2 regions of the Kitasatospora sp. NPDC001225 genome follow, and region 1 is predicted to be linked to the other one. Evidence: riboswitches for the same ligand, from Rfam matches in the RefSeq annotation. Region 1 holds a riboswitch; the other holds the start of a gene.
The links. A riboswitch is a leader RNA that binds a small molecule or an ion and turns the genes downstream of it on or off. The one in region 1 is predicted to bind cobalamin.

Region 1 (4,718 bases):
TCGCGGTGCGGTCGCCGCTGCCGGTGCCGAAGAACATCTGCGGCTGGTGGTCCACGAACAGCACCACGGCGTTGTCGGGGGTGAGCAGGTCGGGGCTGGGGGTGGCGCTGACCTGGGTGAGGTCGACCATGACGGGGTTCCCTTCGGTGTGGTCGGACAGGGTCCTTCGCGCGGTGGTCCGCGTGAAGGCGGGTCAGGTGGATCAGAGGAGGAAGCAGGGGTCGAACGGCGCGCCCTGCTCGGCGGCCAGGCCGCGCGCGATCCGCCAGCGGTGGTGCAGCTCGGACTCGGCGACGGCCTCGCCGAGCAGCTCCGCCTGGCGGGCGCCCGTGCCGGGGGCGGGGCGGGCGGCCTGGTAGCCGCCGAAGTGGGCGACCGGGCTCCAGCCGGGGCTGACCGGCGGGAGCTCCTCGTCCATGCCCTCGTACTCGGCCGCGGCGTGGACGATCCGGCCGCCGACGACGGTCAGCACGGACTCGATGGACGGGATCTGCGGCTCCGGCACCGTGAAGTAGTCCTCGGACAGCACCGCCAGGTCCCCGTAACTTCCCGGCCGCAGCACGCCCTTGACGTCCTGCTCGCCGGTGAGGGCGGCGCCGGCCGTGGTGTACATCGCGAGCGCGGTCGCCCGGTCGACCCGGTTCTCCGGGGGCCGGATCGCCAGGCCGCCGACCGTGCGGCCGGAGACCAGCCAGTGCAGGGCGACCCAGGGGTTGTAGGAGGACACCCGGGTGGCGTCCGTGCCGGCGGCCACGGTCAGTCCGCGCGCCAGCATGGCGCGGACCGGCGGCGCCTCGGCGGCGGCAGCGGCGCCGTACCGGCGGGTGAACACCTCGCCCTGGAAGGACAGCCGGTTCTGGACGGAGAGCGAGCCGCCGAGCGCCGCGATCCGGTCCAGGCTGTCCGGGGAGACGGTCTCGGCGTGGTCGAAGAGCCACCGGTTCCCGGCGGGGAAGAGCCCCTCGGCGGCGAGCCCCTCGAACACCGCGAGGTCGCGCCGGATCGTCTCGTCGTACGTCGCGTGCAGCCGGAAGCCCCAGCCGTGCTCCGTGAGCAGGCGCACGGCCTTGGCGAACTCCCCTTCGTAGGCGTTCAGTTCGGGGCGCGGCTCGGCGAAGTTCTCGAAGTCGGCGGCGGCCCAGGTGAGGTTCTCGCCGGCGCCGTTCAGCCGCAGCCACTCGTCGCCGTCCCCGGGTCGGACCGTCTCGACCCAGCGGGTGAGGTCGTCCAGCTCCTGGCCGGGGGTCTGCGGGAACAGGTGGTAGGCGATGCGCAGCGAGAGCAGCCCCTCGCGGGCGAGTTCGGTCACCGTGGCGTAGTTCTCCGGGAAGCTCTGGAACCCGCCGGCGGCGTCGATCGCGGAGGTCAGCCCGAAGCGGTTCAGCTCGCGCAGGAAGTGCCGGGTGGACGTCCTGCGCTCCTCGCCCTCCGGTGTCGGGGCCTTGGCGAGCGTGGAGTAGAGGACCAGGGCGCTCGGGGCGGCCAGCAGCATGCCGTTGGGCTCGCCGCCGCGGCCCCGGACGATCTGGCCGCCCTTCGGGTCCGGGGTGTCGCGGGTGTAGCCGACGGCGCGCAGCGCGGCGCGGTTGAGGACCGCCGACTGGTAGAGGTGGAGGACGAAGACCGGGGTGTCCGGCGCCGCCTCGTTCAGCTCGGCGGGGGTCGGCAGCCGCCGCTCGGCGAACTGCTCCGCCGACCAGCCGCCGACGACCCGCACCCACTGCCCCCGGGGTGTCCGGGCGGCCTGCTCCCGCAGCATCGCCAGGCCCTGGCGCAGCGACCGCACGCCGTCCCAGCGCAGCTCCAGGACGTAGGTGAGGCCGCCGCGGATCACGTGCAGGTGCGCGTCGTTGAGGCCGGGCACCACGCGGCGGCCGAGCGCGTCGACCACCACCGTGGACGGGCCGACGGCCGGGGCGACGTCCGCGTCGTCCCCGACGGCCGTGATCAGGCCGTTCCGGATGGCGAGGGCGCCGGCCTGCGGGCGGCGGGCGTCCCCGGTGTGGATCCGGGCGTTGCGGACGACGACGTCGGCGGCGTGTTCGGTGACGTTTTCCGTGCGGGGGACCAGCCCGCCGACCGGCATTGCAGGCACCTCGACGGCCTCCAGTCATGGGTTCGGGCCGCCGCCCGGAGCGGGCGGCGGCGCGGCGCGGTCGAGCCGGACGAGCCCAAAAGGCCGTCCTGCTCGATTTCATGACGGAACGTTAGGCAGTGGCTCGGTGGCGGATTTGGCCCAGAGTGCACCGGCACCGGTCCGGGAGCGCACCGGCCGGGTGGAGTGACGGCCGGGCGCGAGGCCGGTGTCCGAGTGTCGGCCGGGGGGCGAACCGGGACGGCGCTCGCCGGTCAGCTCTCGGAGCGCCGCAGCAGGTAGGTGTCCATGATCCAGCCCTTGCGCGCGCGGGCCGACTCGCGCAACTCGCTGATCCGCGGGGCGGCTTCGGCCAGCGGCCCGGCGACGAGGATCTCGTCGGGGGTGCCGAGGTACGCGCCGTAGCGGATCTCCAGCCCCTCCGGGTCGATCCCGGTGAAGGCGGCGCGGCCGTCGAGCATCACCACGACGTCGTCCACGTCCTCGGGGAAGCCCTCGGCCAGTCGGCGGCCGGTGGTGATCTGCACCGGGCGGCCGACCCGGGTCAGCGTGGTGCGGTGGCGGGCGGCGAGCGCGGAGACGCTGCTGATGCCCGGGACCACCTCGTAGTCGAAGCCGACGGCGCCGCGGGCCAGGACGTCGTCCACCACGGCGATGACGCTGTCGTAGAGGCTCGGATCCCCCCAGACCAGGAACGCGCCCGTCTCGCCCTCACCGAGGTGCTCGGAGAGCAACTGCTCGACCAGGTCGGCCCGGCGGACGCGCCAGTCGTCCACGGCGGCCGCGTACGCGGGGGTGGTCCGGTCCCGCTCCGCGTCCGGCGCCTCGACCACCCGGTGGCCTGGCCGGCCGTGCTCGGCCAGCATCCGGCGGCGCAGCCGGATCAGGTCCTGCCGGTCCTCGTTCTTGTCGAGGATGAAGAAGACGTCCGTGCGGGCGAGCGCCTTGACCGCCTGCAGGGTGAGATGGTCGGGGTCGCCCGCGCCGATGCCGATGACGAAGATGTGCCGCATGGGAGGCATTCTGCCGTCCGGGACGCCCTGGTCGCGTCGGCGGCCGGGAGGGGCGCGTCGCGATGTCGGGCGGCGGCCACCGTGATGTCACGTTCGAACCCTTGACCGGATCTTTTCCGTATCGCCATGATGGGCCGTCATGTTGTGACTCCGCCGCTGGGGGAAGTCCGGTTCGAATCCGGCGCTGGCCCGCAACGGTAGGCCGCCGGCTCCTGGTCGGAGGCGAGCCCGAGTACCCGTCGGCGGAGGCGTGTCGTCCCTCCTCCCGTCGTGGTCCGCGGGCCGGAGCCCCGAGGGCCGCCCCGGCTGTCGCCGCCGCCCTCCGGGCCCCTGCGCCCGGGCCCGGAAAGGCCACCATGCCCACGCTCCGCCGCACCCTCGGTCTGCTCGCGATACCCGCCGTGGCGCTCGCCACCGCACTCCCGGCGGCCACCGCCGCCCACGCCGCGCCCGAGAACGCGACCGCCGCCGCGACCTCGTCCCCGACGGTCCGCCCCGACGCCGCCGCGGGCGGCTGGTTGGCCCGCCAGCTCGTCGACGGCGACCACTACGAGTCCGTCTTCAACGGCACCGCCTACCCCGACCAGGGCCTCACCATCGACGCCGTACTGGCCTTCGCCGCCTCGCGTGGCTCCGACGAGGCCGCCGCGAAGGCCACCGCCTGGCTGGCGAAGCCCGAGATCATCGGCGGCTACCTCGGCGACGGCACCACCGAGGCCTACGCGGGCGCGACCGCCAAGCTGCTGCTCGCCGTCGAGGTGCGCGGCGGGGACCCGACGGCCTTCGGCGGCGTCGACCTGCCGGCCCGCCTGCGTTCGCTGCAGACCGCCGAGGGCCGGTTCTCCGACCGCTCCCAGTGGGGCGACTACAGCAACGCCTTCGGCCAGTCCCTCGCCGTGATCGCCCTGCACCGCACGCCCGGTGACGCCCCGGCGGCGGCCGTGGACTTCCTGGCGAACAGCCAGTGCGCGGACGGCGGCTTCCCGCTCTCCTTCGGCCAGGCCGCCTGCACCAGCGACGCCGACGCCACCGCGCTCGCCGTCCAGGCCCTCGCCGCCACCGGGCGCGCCGCCAAAGCGAACACGGGCCTGGGCTGGCTCACCGCCCACCAGAACGCCGACGGCGGCTTCGCGGCCGCCGGGGCGACCGCCTCCAACGCCAACAGCACCGGCCTGGCCACTCAGGCGCTGCTCTCCGGCGGCCGCCTCGGCCCCGGCCTCAAGGCGTGGGGCCGGCTGGTGAAGCTCCAGCAGGGCTGTTCCGCCGACCCGGCGGTCCGCGGTGCCGTCGCCTACGACGCGACCGGCTTCAACGCGGGCACCGGCGCCCGGGCCACGGCGCAGGCCGTCCTCGGCCTCGCGGGCACCCCGCTGTCCACGCTCTCCGCCTCCGGGGCCGCCCCCGACGCCCCGACCCAGGCCTGCCCGCCGGTTCCGGCCACGCGCTGAACCACGCTGACACCGCGAGGAGTTCACCGATGAGCGACACCCCCACCCCGGCCCGCCCGGCCCGCCGTACGCTCGGGTCGATCGCCGCCGCGGCGGCCCTCACCGCCGGCCTGCTCGGCGTCTCCGCCGTCCAGGCCCCGCAGGCGCGGGCGGCCGCCTGCG
Region 2 (4,718 bases), on a different contig from region 1:
TCCTCCGCACCATGCCGTGGGTGAGGGCGTTCAGGGCCGCCGGGCGGTTGAGGACGATCAGACCCACCCGACCCTCGCGCTGGACGAGGACCTCATCCGTACTCATCACGCGGCCCCGGTCAGGCCGCGGGCGACGATGACGCGCATGATCTCGTTGGTCCCTTCCAGGATCTGGTGCACCCGCAGGTCGCGGACGATCTTCTCGATGCCGTACTCGGCCAGGTAGCCGTAGCCGCCATGGAGTTGGAGCGCCTGGTTGGCCACCTCGAAGCCGGTGTCGGTGGCGTGGCGCTTGGCCATCGCGCACAGCTCCGGCGCCCGGGGGTCGCCCCGGTCCAGGGCGGCGGCTGCCCGCCAGAGCAGCGAGCGGGCCGCCTCCAGCTCCGTGGCCATGTCGGCGAGCCGGAACCGCAGCGCCTGGGCGTGCAGCAGCGCGGCCCCGAACGCCTCCCGGTCGGCCAGGTGCCGGGTGGCCCGCTCCAGGGCGTCCTGCGCGCCGCCGACGGAGCAGGCGGCGATGCCGAGCCGGCCGCCGTTCAGTCCGTTCATGGCGATCCGGAAGCCCTCGCCCTCCCCGCCGAGCAGGCGGTCGGCGGGGAGCCGGACGCCGGCCAGCAGCACCTGCCGGGTCGGCTGGGCGTTCCAGCCCATCTTCTTCTCGTTCGCTCCGAAGGAGACGCCGGGGTCGTCCCGCTCCACCAGGAACGCGGAGACGCCCCGGGCCCCCGGGCCGCCGGTTCGGGCCATCACCACGTACACCTGCGAGGTGCCGGCGCCCGAGACGAACTGCTTGACGCCGTCCAGGACCCAGTGGTCCCCGTGCCGGCGGGCCCGGGTGGCCAGCGCGGCGGCGTCCGAGCCCGCGCCCGGCTCGGTGAGGCAGTAGCTGCCGAGCAGCTCCGTCGAGCAGAGCCCGGGCAGCAGCCGGGCGCGCTGGGCGGGACTGCCGTAGCGGTCGATCATCCAGGCGACCATGTTGTGGATCGACAGGTAGCCGGCGATGGACGGGCAGCCGGTCGCCAGCGCCTCGAAGACGAGCACGCCGTCCTGGCGGCCGAGCTCCGAGCCGCCCGCCTCCTCCCGCACGTAGACGCCGCCGAGGCCCAGGTCGGCGGCCTTGCGCAGGACGTCGATCGGGAAGTGCTTGGCCTGGTCCCACGCGACGGCGTGCGGGGCGAGGTGCTCGCGGGCGAAGTCCCGGGTGGTCGCGACGATGGCGAGCTGGTCGTCGGTCAGATGGGTGTGCACGGCGCGCCTCAGCCCATCGTCGGGATGGTGAAGCTCGCGCCCTCCTTGGCCCCGGAGGGCCAGCGCGAGGTGACGGTGCGGGTGCGGGTGTAGAAGCGGATCGAGTCCGGCCCGTGCTGGTTGAGGTCGCCGAACGCGGAGCGCTTCCAGCCGCCGAAGGTGTGGTAGGCGATCGGCACCGGGATCGGCACGTTGACCCCGACCATGCCGGTGTTCACCCGCCGGGCGAAGTCCCGGGCGGTGTCGCCGTCCCGGGTGTAGATGGCCACCCCGTTGCCGAACTCGTGCTCGCTGGGCAGCCGCAGCGCCTCCTCGGAGTCGGCGGCACGCACCACGGTGAGCACCGGCCCGAAGATCTCCTCCCGGTAGATCCGCATGCCGGGCGTGACCCGGTCGAACAGCGAGGCGCCGAGGAAGTAGCCGTCCTCGTGCCCCGCCAGCCGGAAGTCCCGTCCGTCGACGACGAGTTCGGCGCCCTCCTCGACCCCGAGGTCCAGGTAGCCGCGCACCCGCGCCAGCGCGTCGGCGCCGACCAGCGGTCCGAAGTCCGCCGCCGGGTCGTCCGAGCGCCCGACCTTGAGCGCGCCGATCCGCTCGACCAGCTTCGCCACCAGGGCGTCCGCCGTCGCCTCCCCCACCGGGACGGCCACCGAGATGGCCATGCAGCGCTCCCCGGCCGAGCCGTACCCGGCCCCGATCAGCGCGTCCGCCGCCTGGTCGAGGTCGGCGTCCGGCATCACGATCAGGTGGTTCTTGGCGCCGCCGAAGCACTGCGCCCGCTTCCCGTGCGCGGCGGCGGTGGCGTACACGTACTGGGCGATCGGCGTGGAGCCGACGAAGCCGAGCGCCTGGACGCGCGGGTCCTCCAGCAGGGTGTCCACGGCCTCCTTGTCGCCGTTGACGACGTTGAGCACGCCCGGCGGCAGCCCGGCCTCCAGGAACAGCTCGGCCAGCCGCAGCGGTACCGAGGGGTCGCGCTCCGAGGGCTTGAGCACGAAGGCGTTTCCGCAGGCCAGCGCGGGCGCGGCCTTCCAGAGCGGGATCATCGCCGGGAAGTTGAACGGCGTGATGCCCGCGACCACGCCGAGCGGCTGGCGCATCGAGTACACGTCGATGCCCGTCCCGGCGTTGTCGCTGAACTCGCCCTTCAGCAGGTGCGGGATGCCGGCGGCGAACTCCACGACCTCCAGGCCGCGTTGGATGTCGCCGTGGGCGTCGGCCACGGTCTTGCCGTGCTCGGCGGAGAGCAGCCGGGCCAGCTCGTCCTTCTCCTGCTCGACGAGCTGGAGGAACCGCAGCAGGACGCGGGCCCGCCGCTGCGGGTTCCAGGCGGCCCACGCGGGCTGGGCCTGCTCGGCGTCGGCGATCACCGCCTCGACCTCGGCGCGGCCCGCCAGGGGCACCCTGGCCTGCACCCGGCCGGTGTTGGGGTCGTACACGTCGCCGAAGCGGCCGGAGGTGCCGGCGGTGGGCTTGCCGGCGATGAAGTGGGTCAGTTCTCGGACCATCGGTTCCTACTCTCGACAGGGGTGGGGAGAGGAGGAATGGAGGCCGCCGCCGGTCGGCGGGCGCACGGTGGTGCGCCCCTCGGCACGGGCGTACGGCGGTGTGACGGTACGTCAGGACGCGGGCGCCCTGGCGGTCGTCGGCACGGGACAGCCAGGCGCGGTGGAACGGAAGCAGCCCGGAGTCATGTGTGTCGTCTCCATCCTCGTGGAAAACACGAACCACCCGCGGCCGGTATCCTGACTCCCGGATCACCGCACGCCCTCAGGCCTTCCCGGCTGGCTGCCAGTGGCCGTCATCTGCGAGGACGGACTCCCCGGTCACAGTGGCGGGACCGTGCCGGACTCACACCGGCTTCCCTGACACCGCGGACCTGCCGTCGACCATATAGTTGGACGTCCTAGTAAGTCCAGGGGTACGCGCCCGCGCCGCGCCGCCGGAGGGCCGCTCACCCCCGTCCACCTGCCCGGACACGCCGGGAGCCGGCCCCGAGGGACCGGCTCCGAGGGCCGACTCCGATGACCGCCGCTCAGCGGCCGGTGGTGACGACCATCCGGAAGCGGGCCCGGTTGGCCGCCATCTTCTCCACCGCCGCCGCGGTCCGCTCCAGCGGCACCTCCTCGACCCAGGCCCGCACCCCCGTCTGCGCCGCGAAGCGCAGCGTGTCCTGGGTGTCGACCGCGATGCCCGAGGAGTGCGCGTAGACCTTCCGGTCGCCCTGGATCAACTGCAGGGCGCTCAGCTCCAGCGGCTCCGCCGGGAGTCCGACCATGACGAGCTCGCCCCGGCGGGTGATCCCGTCGATCGTCGCCACCACGGCGGGCGCGTTGGTGACGGTGGACAGGACCACCTTCGCACCTCCCAACTGCCGCAGGGCCTCGGCGACATCGCCCGCGGTGCTGTCGATGTAGTGGGCGGCGCCGAGCCGGAGCGCGAGCGGCCCCTTCTCCTGGCCGCGGGCGATGGCGACGGTACGGAAGCCCATCTTCTCGGCGAACTGGACGCCCAGGTGGCCGAGTCCGCCGATCCCCAGGATGGCGACGGTGTCCCCGGGCCGTGCGGCGGAGCGGCGCAGGGCGTTGAAGACCGTCACCCCCGCGCAGGCCAGCGGCGCCGCCTCGACCGCGGTGAGCTCGTCCGGGACCGCCGCCAGGGCCACGGCCGGGACGACGACGGAGTCGGCGAACCCGCCCGGATAGGCGACGCCGGGGATCTCGACCCGTGCGCAGTGCAGGCCGTCGCCCGCCCGGCAGGCGTCGCAGTGCCCGCAGCTGCCGCCGTACCAGCCGACCGCGACCCGGTCGCCGACCCGCCAGCCCTCCACGCCCTCGCCGAGGGCGTCGACGCGGCCGGCGATCTCGTGCCCCGGGGTGATCGGGAAGGTGCTGCCGGGCAGCAGGCCGCCGGCGATGAGCAGGTCGGAGTGGCAGACCCCGCACGCCTCCACGGTGATCCGCACGGCCCCCGGGCCGGGTTCCCGCGAGGGGACCTCGACCAGTTCGGGGGCCACACCCGGTGCCGCGACCTGGACGGCGCGCAGCGGGGCGGCCGAGCCGCTGGGAGAGGTGGACATGAGCGATCCCTTCGCCGGGTGATTGTTCCCCCGGAGCCCCAGGTGACCGCACCGCTCGTCCTGTTCCGGGCGCGTCTCCCGACAGGAACTCGAAAGCTCTCGAAAGAACTCGGAAGTAAAAGGTGGAGATAGGAATCGAACCCATCTGAACGGCCCTGCAAGCCGCCGCCTAGCCACTCGGCCACTCCACCCCGACAACGATGGAAACATTACACACACATGAACACGGACCCTGACCAGAATTCCCCGGGAACGGCGATGTTTCACCCCATGGGGCTCTTAGTGCGTCTAGTGTTATTTCTTTCGACATGGCGCCGGTAGGGTCCGACGAGCCAGCGCGTAAAAGACCGGGTGCGCTAGCCTGTGCCGATATCTCCGACCCGATGGGATT

Region 2: linked by a shared signal. The riboswitch ahead of ACWDCZ_RS35980 (CoA-acylating methylmalonate-semialdehyde dehydrogenase) and the one ahead of ACWDCZ_RS36010 (peptidase) in region 1 are both predicted to bind cobalamin.

What each region holds. Positions count from the first base shown of each region.
Region 1 is NZ_JBSFJC010000187.1:451-5,168, reverse strand. It holds gene ACWDCZ_RS36025 (hydrolase) at 1-130, opposite strand, end outside; gene ACWDCZ_RS36020 (amidohydrolase) at 203-2,086, opposite strand; gene cobF (precorrin-6A synthase (deacetylating)) at 2,350-3,108, opposite strand; cobalamin riboswitch at 3,246-3,366, shown strand; gene ACWDCZ_RS36010 (peptidase) at 3,465-4,556, shown strand; gene ACWDCZ_RS36005 (flagellar hook-length control protein FliK) at 4,586-4,718, shown strand, end outside.
Region 2 is NZ_JBSFJC010000186.1:4,694-9,411, reverse strand. It holds gene ACWDCZ_RS35990 (enoyl-CoA hydratase/isomerase family protein) at 1-106, opposite strand, end outside; gene ACWDCZ_RS35985 (acyl-CoA dehydrogenase family protein) at 106-1,248, opposite strand; gene ACWDCZ_RS35980 (CoA-acylating methylmalonate-semialdehyde dehydrogenase) at 1,257-2,756, opposite strand; cobalamin riboswitch at 2,967-3,150, opposite strand; gene ACWDCZ_RS35975 (alcohol dehydrogenase catalytic domain-containing protein) at 3,284-4,327, opposite strand; tRNA gene ACWDCZ_RS35970 (tRNA-Cys) at 4,448-4,518, opposite strand.